4 regions of the Exiguobacterium sp. SH3S1 genome follow, and region 3 is predicted to be linked to each of the others. Evidence: predicted binding sites of a transcription regulator. Region 3 holds the regulator's gene; each other region holds the start of a gene.
The links. The regulator Rex, encoded in region 3, represses fermentation and respiration genes when NADH is low (regulators of the CRP and FNR family bind a similar motif). The targets are predictions, from matches to a motif close to TTGTGAAATATTTCACAA.
Positions count from the first base shown of each region.

Region 1: a site for Rex is predicted at 1,837-1,854, ahead of cydD (thiol reductant ABC exporter subunit CydD). Genes of this name have one in related genera too.
Region 2: a site for Rex is predicted at 3,510-3,527, ahead of EVJ26_RS00075 (formate/nitrite transporter family protein). Genes of this name have one in related genera too.
Region 4: a site for Rex is predicted at 1,514-1,531, ahead of arcA (arginine deiminase). Genes of this name have one in related genera too.

Region 1 covers NZ_SJUW01000003.1:106,171-110,913, forward strand. The annotation lists gene EVJ26_RS04985 (glycoside hydrolase family 31 protein) at 1-945, shown strand, start outside; gene EVJ26_RS04990 (Crp/Fnr family transcriptional regulator) at 1,067-1,756, shown strand; gene cydD (thiol reductant ABC exporter subunit CydD) at 1,884-3,608, shown strand; gene cydC (thiol reductant ABC exporter subunit CydC) at 3,605-4,743, shown strand, end outside.
Region 2 covers NZ_SJUW01000001.1:13,082-17,824, forward strand. The annotation lists gene EVJ26_RS00060 (fumarylacetoacetate hydrolase family protein) at 1-87, opposite strand, end outside; gene nrdG (anaerobic ribonucleoside-triphosphate reductase activating protein) at 143-598, opposite strand; gene EVJ26_RS00070 (anaerobic ribonucleoside triphosphate reductase) at 576-2,420, opposite strand; gene EVJ26_RS00075 (formate/nitrite transporter family protein) at 2,612-3,451, opposite strand; gene EVJ26_RS00080 (50S ribosomal protein L25/general stress protein Ctc) at 3,660-4,307, opposite strand; gene mutL (DNA mismatch repair endonuclease MutL) at 4,472-4,743, opposite strand, start outside.
Region 3 covers NZ_SJUW01000007.1:165,014-169,756, forward strand. The annotation lists gene tatC (twin-arginine translocase subunit TatC) at 1-646, opposite strand, end outside; gene EVJ26_RS09885 (twin-arginine translocase TatA/TatE family subunit) at 650-868, opposite strand; gene EVJ26_RS09890 (redox-sensing transcriptional repressor Rex) at 868-1,524, opposite strand; gene EVJ26_RS09895 (ABC-F family ATP-binding cassette domain-containing protein) at 1,674-3,575, shown strand; gene EVJ26_RS09900 (hypothetical protein) at 3,572-3,979, shown strand; gene EVJ26_RS09905 (DUF2599 domain-containing protein) at 4,360-4,743, opposite strand, start outside.
Region 4 covers NZ_SJUW01000003.1:98,094-102,836, forward strand. The annotation lists gene mgtE (magnesium transporter) at 26-1,384, opposite strand; gene arcA (arginine deiminase) at 1,720-2,949, shown strand; gene argF (ornithine carbamoyltransferase) at 2,966-3,994, shown strand; gene arcD (arginine-ornithine antiporter) at 4,048-4,743, shown strand, end outside.

The DNA.
Region 1 (4,743 bases), on a different contig from region 3:
ATCTTTAACGGCAAAGAGCCGTGGCGCTTCGGTCTCGAGTCCGAACGGTCGATGAAGTCGTTTTTACGACTCCGCCACCAACTCATCCCGTATTTGTACACGATGAACCGGCGTAATCATCAGGATGCGCTCCCGCTCATCCTCCCGATGTATTACGATCATCCCGACGAAGAAGCGGCGTATGGCGTGCCGAATGAATACTACTTCGGCAGTGAACTCGTCGTATCACCGATCGTCGAGCCGATGAACAAGCGGCTTCACGTCGCGGCGACGAACGTCTGGTTGCCGACAGGCGATTGGTTCGACTTCTTTACGGGTCATCGCTACGAAGGTGATAAGTCGATCCGAGTGTTCCGTGGGCTTGACGAGCAGGCCGTGTTCGCGAAAGCTGGAGCGATCGTCCCGCTGGCCGCTCATCGCTCTGGACGCAACGACACCGACAACCCGACCGATCTCGAGGTCGTCGTCTTCCCAGGGGCATCGAACACGTTCACGCTGTATGAGGATAACGGGACCGACCGGGCTTATGAGACCGGGGCTTACGCCGAGACGACGTTCACCCTCGACTGGGACGAGCGCAGCCTGCACGTTCATATCACGGGCGACACGTCCGTCTTACCGTCAGACCGGACCGTCACATTACTCGTACGCGGGGTGACCGGTTCGGGCGAGTATAAACCGGAGACGCAGACGTTACGACACGAACTCGGTAAAATTGATGAGGAAGTGACGGTGTCGCTCCCTGTCGAGGTGACGAACAACGGTCATCGACTGGAGCGCTTGTATCGCTTCATTGACCGCGCCGAGATATCTTACGATTTGAAAGACCGCCTCTACCGGATGGCGGCGTCGAAGACGAGACTCGAAGCATGGCTGTTCGATCTGCATGCGCTTGAACTCGAACGCGATTTGCAAGATGCGATCATGGAATTGATGCTCGACTGAGGAGAGGGGGCAACCCCTCTTTTGTCTTGTCAGAAAACTGTCGGAATTTGAAAGCGTTTTCACAAGTTGGGTCTCGTATACTAAAAGAAAGATCACCAGTTCGGGAAGCGAGGGATTGAACATGAGACAGCAATGGACAGTCGACGATTTAAGACAACTCGATATCTTCAATAAATGCACGAGCCGCGAGCTAGAGAGCTTGCTACCGCACGTATACTGTCGAACGTACCGCAAAGGGCAGCTTTTATTCATGGAAGGCGACCCACGTGAGCGCGTCTACTTTTTAATCAGTGGGTATGTGAGGCTCGAGCGGTGCAATGAAACGGCGACCCATCAATACACCGACTACTTGAAGCCGAAGCAGCTGTTTCCGTACCGGGGACTGTTGACGGAAACGTATTACCAACATTCGGCGGAAGCGCTGACCGATATTGAAGTCATTTATATGCCGACGGATCGCTTTGAAGCGCTCGTCTCAAGAAATGCGACGATGCTCTTGCACATCGTCGGTCAGATGAATCGAATCCTTGACCTTCATGAACGCCGTGTTCAGGAAATCATCACGCCGAGTGCGAGCGACCGGGTGATCAATACGATCCATTACTTGATTGAAGACCTCGGAGAAAAAGAAGCCGACGGTGTGCGCGTACGTTGTCCGTTCACGACAGTTGAAATCTCGAGACTGTCGGGGACATCGCGCGAGACCGTGTCCCACATCTTATCGCGACTGCGCAAAGAAGACATTCTCCAGTTCGACGCCCGTCAACTCGTGACGTTGCATCCTGAGTATTTTGAACAAGCGACACACTGACGCCACGCTCCATTCGTGGCGTTTTTTTGCACGTCTCGACAAGCGAAGCGTTCGCTATGGACCCTTACATCAGTTATAATTAGTGAGAATCATCACAAAGAAAAATTGTCATGCACGTTTAGAAAGGATGAACGCAGTGAAACGACTGCAAGCTCTCGCTTTGGCCGAGAAAGGACATATCGTCGGGCTCGTCATCGCCGCGGTGATGATCGGGTTGTCCATCTTGGCTCAGGCTTATTTGATCGTCGACGTCGTCGACCGAGTATTTTTAAAAAACGAATCGTTCCAAAGTGTCATCCCGTCTCTAGGTTGGCTCGTGCTCGCGCTGCTCGCACGTGCCTTGTTCGGGTATGTCTCGGGACGCATCGGTGCCAACTTGTCGGAGCGGGCGAAGCGGACGCTTCGACGTCAACTGCTCGACCGCTACACATCGAATCCGATCGAGACGTCTCTATCCGGACAGTCCGGGAAGAAAGTCAGTGTCTATATGGATGCGGTCGATGAGGTCGATGCTTACTTTAGCCAGTACTGGCCCCAAGTCATCCAGACGTCGATCATCCCGCTGCTCATTCTCGTCGTCGTCTTCAGTCAGCACTGGATCTCGGGTGTCATCATGATGGTGACCGCGCCGTTCATTCCAATTTTTTTCATCATCATCGGTATCGCGACCCAGAAGAAGTCTGAAGAGCAGATGGAGAAAATGAACCAGTTCTCAGGGAAATTTTTAGACGTCCTTCAAGGATTGACGACACTCAAGCTATACGGACGTGCCGAGCAAGAAGCGCAAGCGATCGAGAAGAGCAGTCTCGACTTCCGGGACGCGACGATGGTCGTCTTAAAGACCGCTTTCTTGTCAGGGCTCATGCTCGAGTTCATCTCGATGCTCAGCACCGGCGTCGTCGCCTTAGAAGTGGCGCTCCAGATGGTCGTTTGGCAAAACTTGACGTTTTTCGCCGGCTTCTTGATTCTCGTCTTGGCCCCGGAATACTATTTAGCGATCAAAGACCTCGGCAGCGCCTTCCATACCGGGCGTGGTAGCATGGGTGCGGCCGATCGTATCTTCGAGGCGCTCGACGCCCCGGACGACCGCATCGAGTGGGGAGACAGACCGCTAACAAACCGGACGCCCGAACTTGTTCTCGATGCGGTCTCGTTCCAATATGAAGGGGGGCGCTTCACGCTCCACCCGCTGAGCGGGGTAATCCCGGCACGGTCACACGTCGCCTTGGTCGGCGCGAGCGGATCAGGCAAGACGACCGTGTTGAACGTGCTGTCCGGTCTTGTGAAACCGGACAGCGGCCGCGTCCTCGTCGACGGGGAGCCGCTCGAATCGTTCACCGATACGTCTTGGTACGGGACAATCGGGTATATTTCGCAAAACCCGTATTTGTTCGCCGGCAGTCTCGCCGCTAATATCGCCCTCGGTGAGACGGCGGACGAGACTGACATCATGCGGGCGGCTGAAGCCGCCGGCCTCGTCGAGGTCATCGCCAATTTGCCGGACGGATTGAATACCGAGCTCGGAGAAGGCGGTTACGGATTGTCCGGTGGTGAGCGGCAACGCCTCGCCCTGGCCCGTGCCTTCTTGAAGCGTCCAGGTATCATCTTGTTCGATGAACCGACGACCGGTCTCGATTTGGTGACCGAGAGAATCGTTCGGCGCTCGATCGAGGAGTTGTCGCGTGACGCGACGCTTGTCACGGTCGCGCACCGTCTCCATACGATCAAGCAAGCGGACGCGATTTGGTTCATGGACGAGGGTAACCTCGTCGCGAACGGCACACATGAACAGTTGCTCGCTGTCCCGGCCTACGCCGACTTGTTCACGTTACAGAAAGGGGTGAGAGGATGAACTCACTTTGGACGATCACAAAATGGATGATGAAAGAGAAAAAGGATATCATCCTCTCGATCTTCTTCGGCTATACGGCAGGACTCGCGGCTGTCGCCTTGTTCGCGGCGAGTGGATATCTCGTGTCGCGGGCCGGCCTTGTGCCGCCCCTCTATGCGCTCATGGTACCGGTCGTCCTGATCAAGCTGTTCGGCGTCATTCGGGCGGGGAGCCGCTACCGCGAACGCTTGGCGTCACACCGGGCGACGTTCACGATTTTAAGCGAACTGCGCGTCCGGTTTTATCGCCAGCTCGAACCGCTCGTGCCGAACATCTTCGCCAAATACCGGAGCGGGGACTTGCTCGCCCGTGTCGTCGGAGACGTCGAAAGCCTTCAAAACTACTTTTTGCGGGTGTTTTATCCGCCAATCATCTTAGTGCTCGTCTTCTTGAGCACGATCTTCTTCGTCACGTTCTTCTCGATGACGGTCAGCCTTTGGCTCGTGTTCGGGGTGTTCGTGACCGGCTTTTTGATTCCGATCTTGTTTGCCGGCATCCGAGCGAAGCATGACCAGGAAATTCGGGCCTTGCGCGGCGATTTGTCGAGCGGGGTGACCGAGATGATGTACGGGTACCGCGATTTATTGTTGCACGACCAGCTCGGCCAGACCCGTGACGACTTGCTCGCTCGAAGCGATCGTTACGCCGCTGCACAGCGCCAAGACGTGACGAACCAGTTCTTTAACTCGTCGCTCGTCGTCGCCGCGTCACTGCTCGTGTCGTGGGGCGTGCTCGCGATCGGTGCCTACCTTGTCGTCGATGGCGAACTGGACGGCCTGTTCTTGGCCATGCTCGTCATGATGTCATTGACCGCGTTTGAGAACGTGACACCGATGGCGGTCTTCCCGGGTCACTACGCCGATAGTAAACAAGCGGCAAACCGCTTACTTGAGGTCGTCGAACCGAGTGATCACCTCGTGGCGGCAGAAGCGGCACGTGACGACATAGCGCTTCAGACGGCGCCTGACATTTCGTTTGAACGTGTAAGTTACCGCTATCCGGATACGTTCCGTGCCGTCCTAGACACAGTTGATGTGACGTTACCGCGCGGATCGAAGACCGTGATCGTCGGCCCGAGCGGGTCTGGCAAGTCGAC
Region 2 (4,743 bases), on a different contig from region 3:
TAGTTGATCACTGACGTCATATACTCGGTCCCCTTCGACCACCCCGACTCTTGTCTCCCCTTCGACTTCATAGCTACACCATTTCATAATGATTTCCCCCTTTTTTGTTAGTATACAAAAAATCGGGGCGTTGTCGCCCCGATCATGCTTTGTTCAGAAAAATGATCCGCTGGTTGCTCGACCCCCGGAAACGGAGCGAGCGGTCCATGAGCGGCTGCTCGAAACGCCCGTCGACGAGGACGTCGGCGTGGTCAAGGACGGTGTCGATGTCCTCATTTTCTAGCTGTTGTAGCGCCTCGAACGTGTAGCCAGTATAGATCCAGACGTTCTTCCCGAGTGTCTTGCAACCGCGCACGACCTCCGACAGCTCAGCCGGTTGCAGGAACGGTTCACCGCCCGATATCGTCACACCTTCCCATGCGGCCGTCTCGACACGGTCTAACAACTCTTCGACCGAGATGTCGCGACCGCCTCGCGGATTCCACGATTCAGGGTTGTGACAGCCCAGGCAACGATGCGGACAGCCCGCTGTAAAAATCACGGTTCGAATGCCCGGACCATCTACGACCGATTCTTCAAGTACGGATAGGACGCGCATGATGTTTCACCCTCGCTCGTTCTTCTTCTCGTTTTGCCGAGTTCCATCGATCCATCGTCCCGACCAAATAACCGGTGATACGACGGATCCGCTCGATCTGATCTCGTTCCCCGCACGTCGGACACGACTCGTCGATGATCCCTTCTAGACCGCAACTCCCGCAACGATCGACCGGATGATTGATCGAGCCATAGCCGACGTCATGCGCCCGCATGAGCCGCACGATCGATTCAACCGCTTCCGGGTTATGGGCGAGCGAACCGTCGACCTCGACGTACGTAATATGTCCGGCGTCACATAAGGCGTGGTATGGCGCCTCGATTCGAACCTTGTCCCGGATTGAGACGTGTTGATAAACCGGGACGTGGAACGAATTCGTGTAAAACGCGCGATCGGTCACACCGGCGATCATCCCGAAATCGTGTTGATCGTTTAACACGAACTTCCCGGACAATCCTTCGGCCGGCGTCGCCAGTAGCGAAAAGTTTAAATCATGATCGTCCGCCGCCTGCCTCATCCGGTTCGCGAGATGGGTCACGATATCAAGCCCGAGACGTTCTGCTTCTCTTGATTCAACGTGCGTCCCGCCAACGAGGACACGTAGCGCTTCGGCGAGACCGATGAATCCGAGCGACAACGTCCCTTGTTTTAACACGTCTCGTAATTCCGATTCAGGCAAAAGCGTCTCACTCCCCCGCCAGACATGCTGCGCATAAAGAAAGCGGAATTCGTCCGCATGTCGCTTACATTGATAGTCGAAGCGCTCGAGCAATTGCTCGATGGCGATGTCAACGAATCCATCCAACGTCTTATAAAATGACTCGATATCGGATGACACGAGTGCCATCTTCACTAAATTCAACGTCGAGAACGATAAATTACCTCTTCCGATCGACGTCTCTGCCCCATGACGGTTTCCCATCACCCGCGTCCGGCAGCCCATGTAGGCAACTTCCGAAGCATGTGTCCCGTCATAGTACTGAAGGTTGAACGGCGCATCGACGAACGAGAAGTTCGGGAACAACCGCTTACCCGTCACGCGGCATGCGTGGCGGAACAAATCGACGTTCGGGTCCCCGTCATTGAAATTGACGCCTTCCTTTACTTTGAAGATTTGAATCGGGAAAATCGGCGTCTCCCCGTTGCCTAACCCTCGCTCTGTCGCTTTTAACAACTCGCGGATAAACACTCGTCCCCACCGACTCGTGTCGGTGCCGTAGTTGATCGACACGAACGGAACTTGACCGCCGCCGCGCGAGTGCATCGAGTTGGCGTTATGGATGAACGCCTCGCACGCCTGGTACGTCGCCGAGACGGTTTCCGCTTCAGCGATCTGCTGTTTTTGCTCCACCGTCAGCTCAATCGGTAATCCGTTCAACCGCTCGAGTTGACGTTCATACGTCTTCTCGACGTAAGGAGCGAGATCGACGTCAAACATCGGGAACGCCTGTCCCCCGTGCTGCATGTTCTGATTCGCTTGAAGAATGATCGAGGCGAGCGCCAGCGCCGAACGAATGTCCTGCGGGGGACGAATCGTCCCGTGTCCGGTGTGGAACCCGTTCGCGAGTAACTCTCCGAGCGGGATTTGACAACACGTCGTCGATCCGGTCACATAGTAATCGGCATCATGCACATACAAGTAGTTATCACGGATCGCTAGACGTGACCGTTCCGACAATAGGTACGTGGTCGATAATTGTTTTGACACTTCTGAAGATAAGCGCGCTAGTTTGCCGAGTGGCGACTTCCCGTCGACGTTGGCGTTCTCTTGGATCAAATCTTGATCTGGTAGCACACAGACATCATTATAAAGCTGGAGCATGTTCACTCCGCATCACCTCGCTATATATTGATTATTTAACGGCTGATAACCGATAAAAATTCTATATATAGATTATGTCACGTTTTATCGATTTGAGGCACGTCGATATTGTGACAGTTGCAACCGATCCCGAACGTAAAAAAACAGCCGAATCCCTGATGTGGGCTCGACTGTGCGCTTCGTGATGTATGTCATACTTCTTTGGCTGGCTTGACGATTTTCAGTTCGACTTCTTCTTGCTCTGACTCTTGTGCTTCACGCAATCCTTTAGCGTTCAACCATGTATAGATCGCTCCCATGAATAACGCGCCTCCGATAATGTTTCCGAACGTAGCCGGAATCAAGTTGTGGATGGCTCCAGCAAAGCTGATTGCTTCTGGATGCGGAACAACGAGTGTGAGTGCGAACAAGACGAAGTTGGCGATGACGTGATCAAACCCTGAAGCGAAGAAGACGGCCACTAGGAAGATCATCGAGAAGATTTGGGCAAATTCATTTTTCATTTGTTTCGGCAAGAAGATGGCGAGACAGACCATCCAGTTACAGAAGATGGCTCTAAAAAAGATTTCGACTGTCGTATGATGCATCTTGCTCTCGACGACGGCAAATAACCAGTTGTTCATGCCGAGCTCTTGAATGACTCCAGTCGGCGCGAGCAACAAGGCGAAAAGAATGCCGCCGAGCGCGTTCCCGACGAAGCAAAGCAACCAGACGAGCATCGTATCACTCAGCGTCGTATAGCCACGCATCGTTGAAGTCGTAAAATACATCGTATTCCCGGTAAATAGTTCAGCGCCTCCGTAGATGATCATGACGAGCGCGATCCCGAACGAGAATCCCCCGATGAGCGTCGTAAATGGTGAATCTACAAGATACATGCCGTTGACGACTTTTAATGTGAAGATTGATGCGAACCCGATAAAAATCCCCGCGAGCATTGCCCGTAAAAAATATTCCATCGGCCGATAGTGAATCATCGCTGAGGAAGCCTGTGCTTTCTTCCGTAATGATTCGAGTGCATGGATTTCCATTGATGCCATGTCACAAACCCTTCTTTCTGTTTAAATGAACCATATAATAAGAACAAACATGTGAAATCATTAACAATATAAGCCCGGAGCGACATTTTTGCAACTGCCCATTCGAACTGTTGACATACTTTTCACATCGTAATCGGTTACATTTGTCGGATTTGTGACTAAAAAAAGCGACCCTTCGTAAAGGGCCGCATGAAACCAATTATTCTTTCTCAGAAGACTCTGTCGTCTCATCAGTCGATGCTTTAGTCGATTTTTCTGGAGCTGAAGCTTCTTCACCTTCAGTTTCCTCTTCTTCGACTGCTACCGGCTCGTTCACTGATGCGATTTGAAGATCGCCTTCAGATAAGATTTCGTAATCTTTATTCTTCGGAATATCAGCAACTGTGAGTGAGTCACCGATCCCTAGCTCGCTGACGTCGAGCTCGATCCGCTCTGGGATGTTAGCAGGTGTTGCCGAAACAGTGACTTTATAGAGTGCTTGCGACAAGAAGCCGCCTTCTTTGACACCTTTCGCGTCGCCGACGAGTGTGACGTCTGCTTCAACTTCAGTTGCCTCATCCATTTTGACTGCCATGAACTCGACGTGCTTGTATGTGTTCGTGAACGGGTCAACTTCCGTCCCGTGAACGAGTGTGTTTACTTTCTTGCCGTCGATGTTGAGTTCGATCAAGGCGTTGTCACCGTGTTCCCGGAGAATCTTGCGCAATGCCATTTCTTCAAACGCGACTGGTGTGCTTTCGACTTTGTAGCCGTAAACGACACCAAGTACTTTTCCTTCTTTACGTAAGTTTGTTCGAACCGAACGTGGTCGTAATTCTCGTGTCGTTACTTTAAGCGTGTCTGTCATAATCATTTCCCCCTACTGGTTTATGAATCATGTCTACATCTTGAGGGTGAGGCAGTGTGAACTCCACCTCTCAACCTCGATGCGTTTGACGACATGTGTATATTGTTCCCATAGCTAAGCATCCATAAACGTTACAGTCGGTTAAATTAAGATTACAACGTTTGTCACATGACACGTTTGAACAACTTCTCGAGTTCATACGTACTCCACTTCACTAAAATCGGACGTCCGTGTGGACACGTATACGGAGACGTCGTCTCGCCAAGGTCGCGGATCAACTGTCGCATCATCTCGAGGTTTAACGGATGGTTCGCTTTGATCGATCGTTTGCACGCCATCAGGATCGACGCCTGTTCGCGATATTTAGCGATATCGATCGATCGGTCCCGAATCGCCATCTCGATCAAATCACGGACTGTCCCTTCGAGATCGTGCT
Region 3 (4,743 bases):
GGTGCGACGTCAAATCCGGCGGCGTGATGAATGCCGCGATGACGAACAAGGCGAAGTAGGCGTACTTCCGAATTTTTGAGAGGAAGTACGGCGTCACGACACCGATGCGCGTCAAGAACATCGTCACGACCGGCAACTGGAACAACAGTCCGAACGGGATTGTCAGTTGCAACAGGAACGTGAAATAGTTCGTCGCCCCGATGATTTGCGTCAGACCGAGGTCTTGCCCGAGGTCCGTCGAGATATCGAGGACGAGCGGGAACAACCAATAGTAGGCGAATGCGAGACCGATGAGGAACAAGATAAAGATGACCGGGATATAGGCGAGCGTCCATTTTCGTTCATTCGGATGCAGACCAGGTGCGACGAACGCCCACAGTTGATACAGTAGAAATGGACCAGACGCGACGAGCCCGATGACGAGCGCCAAGTTCAAGTAAATCATGAGCGGGTCCGCGACCCCAAAGGCGTTCAGCTCGAGCCCTCGTTCGACGAGGTCCGCCTGCAGATAGGCGAGCACGTATTTGACACTCGGCAAAGCGATCAGAAAGAAGGCAAAGACGACAAATGCCGACAGCATCAGTCGTCTCCGCAGCTCTGTCAAGTGATCGGACAGTGCCCGTTCTTGATCAGGTTGATGGCTCATGGCTTACTGCTCTTTCTTCTCAATTTCTTTCTTGTCGGTCTCGTCGTGCTCTTTCATCATACCGTTCGTGGCATTTTTGAACTCACGGAGCGTCTGCCCCGCTGCCCGGCCGAACTCTGGCAATTTCTTCGGCCCGAAGAGGATGAGCGCGATGATGGCGATGACGAAAATACTGACGCCACCTGGGATACCGACGACGAGTGATGATTGTAGAAATTCCATTATTGATGGACCCCCTCAGCGGATGGATAGTGTTGCATAAAGTAAATGAGCGACTGGAGTTCGATCGACAAGTCGATATGATGGACGCGGACCGTGTCCGGTACAGTCAATCGCGCCGGCGTGAAGTTCAAGATCCCTCGAACGCCATAGCGGACCAAGTCATCGGCAACCGGCTGCGCGTAAGCGGACGGGACCGTGAGGATGGCGACATCGATTTTGTTTTGCTTCATGATTTGTTCCATCTCATCGACGTGATGAATCGGGACACCTGACATCGTCGTGCCGACTTTTGTCTCGTCTGCGTCGAACCCGACGACGATATGTGTGTTATTGTTTTTAAGGAAGTTATAGTTGACGAACGCTGTCCCGAGATGACCGACCCCGACCAAGGCGACGTTCGTGATCTCGTCTTGATTCAGCGTCTTACGGAAAAAGTCTAACAGATACTGTACGTTATAGCCATATCCCTTTTTACCGAGCGCACCGAAGTATGAGAAGTCACGGCGAATCGTTGCCGAATCGACCTTGACCGCCTCGCTCAGTTCAGCAGAAGACACACGCTGTTTCCCTGACGAATGTAGGCTTTGGATAAACCGATAGTATAGTGGCAACCGTTTGGCTGTCGCTTGCGGAATCTTTGGTTCGTTTTGACTCAACGGAAAGAGCCTCCTTTTTACGACGCGTTTCAAACGAATCTGATTTCATACACCTTGATTGTAAACGAATTCACATAAGCACTCAATGAATATACCTGAAAAGGGGAAGAAATAAAGTATACTAAACAGAGAGAAAGGGGTTTTTTCACTTGATCCTACTGCAAGTCAACAACTTATCCAAATCGTTCGGCGTCGAGCCGATTTTAGAGAATGTCAAACTAGAAATCCAAGAAGGCGAACGCGTCGCCCTCGTAGGCCGCAACGGCGCCGGCAAGTCGACGCTGTTAAAAGTCATCGCCGGCGAGTACAATTATGACTCGGGCGACATCATGAAGCCAAAAGACGTGACGATCGGCTATCTCGCCCAAGACTCGGGGTTAGAATCGAACGAGACGATGTGGAACGAGATGCTCACCGTCTTCACCGATTTGATCGAACAAGAGAAGACGCTCCGCCAGATGGAGCAAGACATGGGCTCGGAGCGGATCTTGAACGACCCGGCCGCCTACGAGCGTCTGCTCGCGGCGTATGACGAGGAGCAGCACACGTTCAAAGACCGCGGCGGCTATCAGTATGAAGCGACGATCCGCTCGATCTTGCACGGGATGCGGTTTTACCCGGACGACTTCGAACGTCGGATCGACACGCTCTCAGGCGGACAGCGGACACGTCTTGCCTTAGCGAAGATGCTCCTGCAAAGCCCGGACCTGCTCATCTTGGATGAGCCGACGAACCATTTAGACATCGAGACGCTCAGCTGGCTCGAGAAATATTTGAGCGGCTATAAAGGTGCCGTCCTCATCGTCTCCCACGACCGTTACTTCCTCGACCGCGTCGTCTCGGTCGTCTACGAGCTGTCACGCAACCGCAGCCGCCGCTTCGTCGGGAACTATACAAAGTTCCTCGAGCAGAAGGCCGCGCTTTACGAGCAAGAGAAGAAGCAGTTCGAGTCGCAACAAGAAGAGATCGCCAAGATGCAAGACTTCATCCAACGGAACATCGCCCGGGCAACGACGACGAAACGCGCCCAAAGCGTCCGCAAGCGGCTCGAGAAGATCGACCGTATGGACGTGCCGGACGGTGACGAACGGAGCGCGGTGTTGTCGTTCTCGATCAAACGTCAAAGCGGGAACGATGTGTTGAGCGGCAGCGACCTCGCCATCGGCTACGAGGAACCGATCGCACAACACTTACGTTTCCAACTGCAGCGCGGCGAGTCGGTCGCCCTCGTCGGCCCGAACGGGGTCGGCAAATCGACGCTCCTCAAAGTGTTGACGAAACAACAACCACCCCTCACCGGTGACATCCGCTACGGTACCGGCGTCGAGATCGGCTACTACGACCAGGAACAACAGAACTTGTCGGACACGAACCGCGTCATCGATGAGATTTGGAACGACTGGCCGCTCATGCGCGAGCAAGAAGTCCGCAGTCTGCTCGGCCAGTTCTTGTTCAGCGGGGACGACGTCATGAAACGCGTCCAAGAACTATCCGGCGGCGAACGGGCCCGGCTGACGCTCGCCAAGCTCAAGCTCGAGCAACCGAACTTGCTCGTCTTGGATGAGCCGACGAACCACTTGGACCTCGACTCGAAGATGATCCTCGAGAACGCGCTCGTCGACTATCCCGGGACGATCTTGTTCGTCTCCCACGACCGTTACTTCATCGACCGGCTCGCGACGCGTGTCTTAGAGATCACGCCGAACGGCATCGATGAGTACCTCGGCGACTACTCGTACTACGTCGAGAAGAAAGAAGAGCTCGAGGACCTCGCCCGGCTCGCCCGCGAGGAGACGAAACAAGTCGTCGTCAAGAAGCAGCGCGCCGACAAAGAACAGCAGCGCGAAGAGCGCCGGTTGAAGCAGCGGGTCGAAGAGATCGAGCTGACGATCGAGCGCCACGAAGCGAGGCTAGAAGAAATCGAGCAGCTGTTGTGCGAACCGGACGTGTTCAACGACTTCGCTCGCGCCCAAGAACTGTCGACCGAGTCCGACGCGACGAAAGAGTCGATCACGGAACTGTTCGCAGAATGGGAGGAACTCCATTCATGATGCGTTCCCGTGCCATGCGGATCGATTGGATGCATGCGTTCCTGACCGGATTCGTCTACATCGTGCCGAGCGGGACCGAGTATATCTCGGAACTCATCCGTGGCGAGGCGACGAACGTCCCAATCATTTTATTTTACTTCCTGCCGATTGTCGTCGGGTTTATCATCCAAACATGGTCCGGTATCATCATCAGCCTGTTCAGCGGTCTCCTTATGAGCACGCTGTTCATCCGGCTTGTCATTTGGCCGATCGATGTCACGGTGCATAGCTTTTATGCGCCTGGCTCGGTCTGGGGCCACTTTTATCGAGAGACGCTGTTCATGTGGGTGCTCGCGTTTATCGTCTACGTCGTGAGCCGGGTGAATATGTGGTATCGAAATAATTATCGACAACCGAAAAACTGACGAAAGAGCGCCAATCCGCGTATAGCGGAAGGCGCTCTTTTATTATGATCGAGTATGCTGTTTGAACGTAAAACCCATCGTTAAAAAGATGTAGGGGAATGCCAACAAAATTAAATGGAAATATCCTATACTACCAAAGATGACTTCATCTTGTGCCGGATCAGACATCTCGTCTAAGTAAATGCCTAGGCTGTAGCTATACCAAATCACGTAAGCATAAAAGAATGCTGAAATACCGTAAATAATCTTTCCAATAAGATTTGTTTTACTCGTAGTCACCCCTACTAAAAGAAGGATTGGATAGAGGATTAGCAACGCGATTACAATGAAAAATAACGAATCTGGTTCAAAGTATTGAATGTTCATAGTTTACCTCGCCTTTAATAGTCTGGATTACAAAGTGCTTTATACGTATCCAACAATGAAACATCCGGTCGATTCGTATCTAGATTCCAAGATGATTTCCAAATCGTAGTCGGGTTAACTGCATGACAGATAAATTGATCTTTGAGCTTCGGGCGGTTTGCCGTACTTGTCGCTTGATACGAAGCGTCTGCTACAACTTCAGACCACATCTGTTTTCCGATGGCAGTTGACCCAAAAACGCCTAATAATGCGCCACCCAAAGTATAGCTAGCTGTAATATACGTTCGTGCACATGTCCGTGGATATACAGAAAAAGTATTAGAGTCCGTATACTTCGACGCTGTATTATCGATTGTATCCGAGCAGAACAATGGATCAGCGACTAAAGGATAATCCGT
Region 4 (4,743 bases), on a different contig from region 3:
AAAAAGACACCTGAAACGTCAGGTGTCAGAAAAAGCGAAGCAATGAAGTGGCGACAGTGAAGTAGATGATCAATCCGAGATTGTCCACGACGGTCGTGATGAATGGACCCGAGGCCACGGCCGGATCGAGTTTCAGGCGGTTGATCAAGAGCGGGACGAGTGTACCGACAATCGTGGCAACGCTCAGTGAGGCGAAAATCGACAAGCCGACGATCATGCCGATCAAGGCGCTATCGTACAGGACCGTGATGACCCCGAAAATAACGACCATACAGGCGAGTCCAAGCAGGACACCGGTTCCGAACTCCCGGCGAATCATCTTGGCGACATTTTTTCGGTTGATCGTGCCGAGTGCGATTGAACGTACGGCGACGACGAGCGACTGGGTGGCGGCGTTTCCGGCCGATCCCATGACGAGTGGCATGAAGACGGCGAGCAAAACAATCGTCTCGAGCGTATCTTCAAATCCACCGATCGTCGATGCGGTGATCATCCCGAGGAACATGAGGCTGATGATCCAAGGGGCACGTTTTTTCGCTGCCTCGACCGGGCCCATGTTGATGTCAGACGAGCCTTTCGTCGCGGACAGTTCTTCAAAGTCTTCGGTCGTCTCGCGTTCGATGACGTCCATGACGTCGTCGACGGTGATGATGCCGAGCAAGTGATCATCGCTATCGATGACCGGGAGCGCGAGCAAGTCATACTTTTGGACGGTTCGGGCCAAGTCTTCTTGATCGGCCATGACGTGGGCCGAAACGACCCGCCGCCCCATGATGTCAGCGATGAGATGGTCGAGCGGGGAGACGATCAAATCACGGAGCGACACGACGCCGACGAGACGTCGGTCTACATCGATTACATATAAATAGTAAATCGTCTCAGCTTCAGGACCGAGGTCACGCAACTCTTCAAGTGTCGCCCCGATCGTTTTGTCGGCCTGTAGCACGATGAACTCGGTCGTCATAATGGCACCGGCCGTATCGTCCGGATAGCGCATCAAGTCTTTGACCTCGGTCGCCTCGGTCTCGTCCATCTGTTCGAACAGTTCGTTCATGAAATCGTCCGGAAGTTCGTTCATGAGATCGGCGGCATTATCCGAGAACATATCGTTTAAGACGCTGACCGCATACGGGCGCGGCATTTCTTGGATGAACTGTTGTTGTTCATCGAGCTCTAATTTTTCAAATAAATCGGTGTACTCTTCCGGTGATAAAGCGCTGTATATAAACGCCCGATCGGGTTGGTTGAGTTCGATGAAGATGTCGGCCTGTTCACCCGGGTGAAGTGTTAAAAACACGTCGCGGAAATCGACCGGATCCCCTTTTTGGATGAGCGCTGTCACTTGGGCTTCATGACGCGCGCGTTCTGTACGTTCGATGGCCATCGACTCACTTCCTTTTCTAAAGTCATTTTTCATATCCTGTCGTTATCGTACCTTAATTTGAAAAGAAAAAATAATGGATTTTATTCACAGTTCATACATCGTGTATCCATCCTAACCGTCGCTCTCTCCTTGTTCATTGATTCACAACCGTTTGTTCATTCAGTTTGACTCATATTGTATCCATTCTTTTGTGGAATCGACCACAATCAGAACGCTGGAATTACCCGCCTCGGAATTGGGTAAGTTGATAAGGTAAGGGTAGAAACACACCCGAATCACTAGGAGGAAGCGAGATGATATCGATGACGGATCAATTGACCGCACGGGATACGACGCTGAAACATCCGATTCACGTGTATTCAGAAATTGGTGAATTAAAGACTGTACTATTGAAGCGTCCAGGACGCGAACTTGAAAATTTGACGCCGGAGTATTTGGAACGACTCTTGTTCGACGACATTCCACATTTGCCGGTCATTCAAAAAGAGCACGACTACTTTGCGAGCGTGCTACAAAACCGGGGCGTCGAGGTGCTCTATTTAGAAAACTTGATGGCAGAGACGTTATCGCTGCCTGGCGTACGTGAACGATTCGTCGCCGACATTCTTTCGGAATCAAAATCAAATATTAACGGTTCATACGAGACGCTCAAAGAGTATTTACTCGCTTATGATAACGAACAGTTGATCGAGACGGTCATGGCCGGTATCCGTAAAACCGAGATCAAGCGCGAAAAGCGCCGTCATCTGCACGAGATGATCGAGGACACGTATCCGTTCTTTCTCGACCCGATGCCGAACCTGTACTTCACGCGCGACCCGGCCGCGGCGATTGGGAACGGCTTGTCGATCAATCGCATGAAAGAACCGGCGCGTCGCCGCGAATCACTGTTCACGCAATATATTATGAGATACCATCCACGCTTTGCGAAGCATGATATCCCGATCTGGTCGGATCGTGACTATCGGTTCGCGATGGAAGGCGGAGACGAACTCGTCCTATCAAAAGAAGTCGTCGCCATCGGGATATCGGAACGGACGACCGCCCAAGGAATCGAGCGCGTCGCCCTCAACTTGCTCGCGAACGGAGGCACGTTCAAGAAAGTCATCGCCATCGAGATTCCGAAGTCGCGTGCGTTCATGCACCTTGATACCGTCTTCACGATGGTCGACCACGATAAGTTCACGATCCATCCGTTCATCCAAGGACCGGGCGGCAAGATGAACATCTTCGAACTGACGTTGAACGCGGAAGGTGAGCTGCACATCACGCAACACACTGATTTGTTGAAAGTGTTAAAATCGGCTCTCGGCCTAGAGGAAATCGTGTTGATCCCATGTGGTGGTGGCGACCCGATCGCTGCGGCGCGCGAGCAATGGAACGATGGGTCGAACACGCTCGCAATCGCCCCAGGTGTCGTCGTTACGTATGACCGGAACTACGTTTCGAACGAGCTGCTCCGTTCAGAAGGGGTCGAAGTCATCGAAATCATGTCGAGTGAGTTATCACGAGGCCGTGGAGGCCCACGTTGTATGAGTTGTCCAATTATCCGTGAAGATATTTAACGAGGAGGAGAAACACATGTCCACAACGTTCAACTTTGATTTGAAAGGTCGTCATTTTTTATCGCTTAACGAGTTTTCGCGGGACGAACTGAACTACTTGATCGACTTATCGGCAGCGTTCAAACGTCAAAAGAAACAAGGGATTCCCCACCGGATTTGTGAAGGCAAGAACGTGGCGCTCTTGTTTGAAAAACCGTCGACACGGACGCGCTGTGCGTTCACAGTTGCGGCAATCGACCTCGGCATGCATCCTGAATACCTCGGGAAATCGGATATCCAGTTCGGGAAAAAAGAATCGGTCCGTGATACGGCGATCGTGCTTGGACGCATGTTCGACGGCATCCAATTCCGTGGCTTCGCTCACGAAACGGTGGAAGGTCTTGCACGGGATGGCGGGGTCCCGGTTTGGAACGGTTTGACGGACTTGTATCATCCGACGCAAATTTTGGCCGACTTCTTGACCGTCAAAGAACAAAAAGGTGATTTGGCTGGCATTCGTTTCGTCTACGTTGGAGATGGACGCAACAATATGGGCAACACGCTGTTGATCGGTGGTGCCAAAGTCGGCATGGACATGCGAATCTGTGCGCCGAAATCGCTCTGGCCGTCTGACGAGGTCGTCGATTACGCGCGTTCGGTCGCGGCTGAAACAGGAGCACGCATCACCTTGACGGAGAGCATCGACGAAGCTGTCGCTGATGCGGACGTCATCTATACCGATGTGTGGGTATCGATGGGCGAAGAAGCCGAATATGAAGAGCGGATCAAGCTCCTTCATCCGTACCAAGTGAATATGGACATGGTCGAGAAGACCGGAAATAAAGACGTCATGTTTCTGCATTGCCTGCCGGCGTTCCACGATTTAGAGACCGAGGTTGGGCGAGCGATTCATGAACAATATGGACTGAAAGAGATGGAAGTGACCGACGAGGTGTTCCGCAGCCGCCATTCATACGTGTTCGATCAGGCGGAAAATCGGATGCACACGATCAAAGCCGTCATGGCGGCGACACTCACCGATACGTTTGAATGGCTCGAACGCTAACGAACGAGGAGGCATGTCCTCCTCATTCGTACTAAACGAAAGGGATGAGTTATATGTCTACTAAATTAGATCATGACTCAAGTGGTTCGGCTGGTGCGAGTCCTAGCAAAAAAGATCAACGGTTAGGTCTTGGTGCACTGACAGCCCTCGTCGTCGGTTCGATGATTGGAGGGGGCGCCTTCAACTTGGCGGCCGATTTGGCCCAAGGCGCGAACGCCGGAGCTATTTTGATCGGGTGGGTCATCACCGGTATCGGGATTATCACACTCGGTCTCAGTTTTCAGAACTTGACGATGCGTCGTCCTGACCTAGACGGCGGTGTATACAGTTACGCCCGGGCCGGCTTTGGCCAGTTCGTTGGCTTCAACTCGGCGTGGGGCTATTGGTTATCTGCTTGGCTCGGTAACGTTGCCTACGCCACACTATTGTTCAGCTCGGTCGGTTACTTCTTCCCGATCTTTGAAGGTGGTCAAAACATCGCCTCGATTATCGGCGCCTCCATCATGTTGTGGCTCGTGCACTCGTTGATTTTACGAGGCATCCACGAAGCCTCGATGATCAACATCATCACGACGATCGCGAAACTCGTTCCGATTTTTGCCTTTATCACCATCACCTTGTTCTTCTTCAATATCGATAACTTCACGTTCGACTTTTGGGGCCAAGGCGGCTTCTCGTGGGGCAGTGTGAGAGACCAAGTCGTGTCGACGATGCTCGTCACACTTTGGGTATTCATCGGTGTCGAAGGG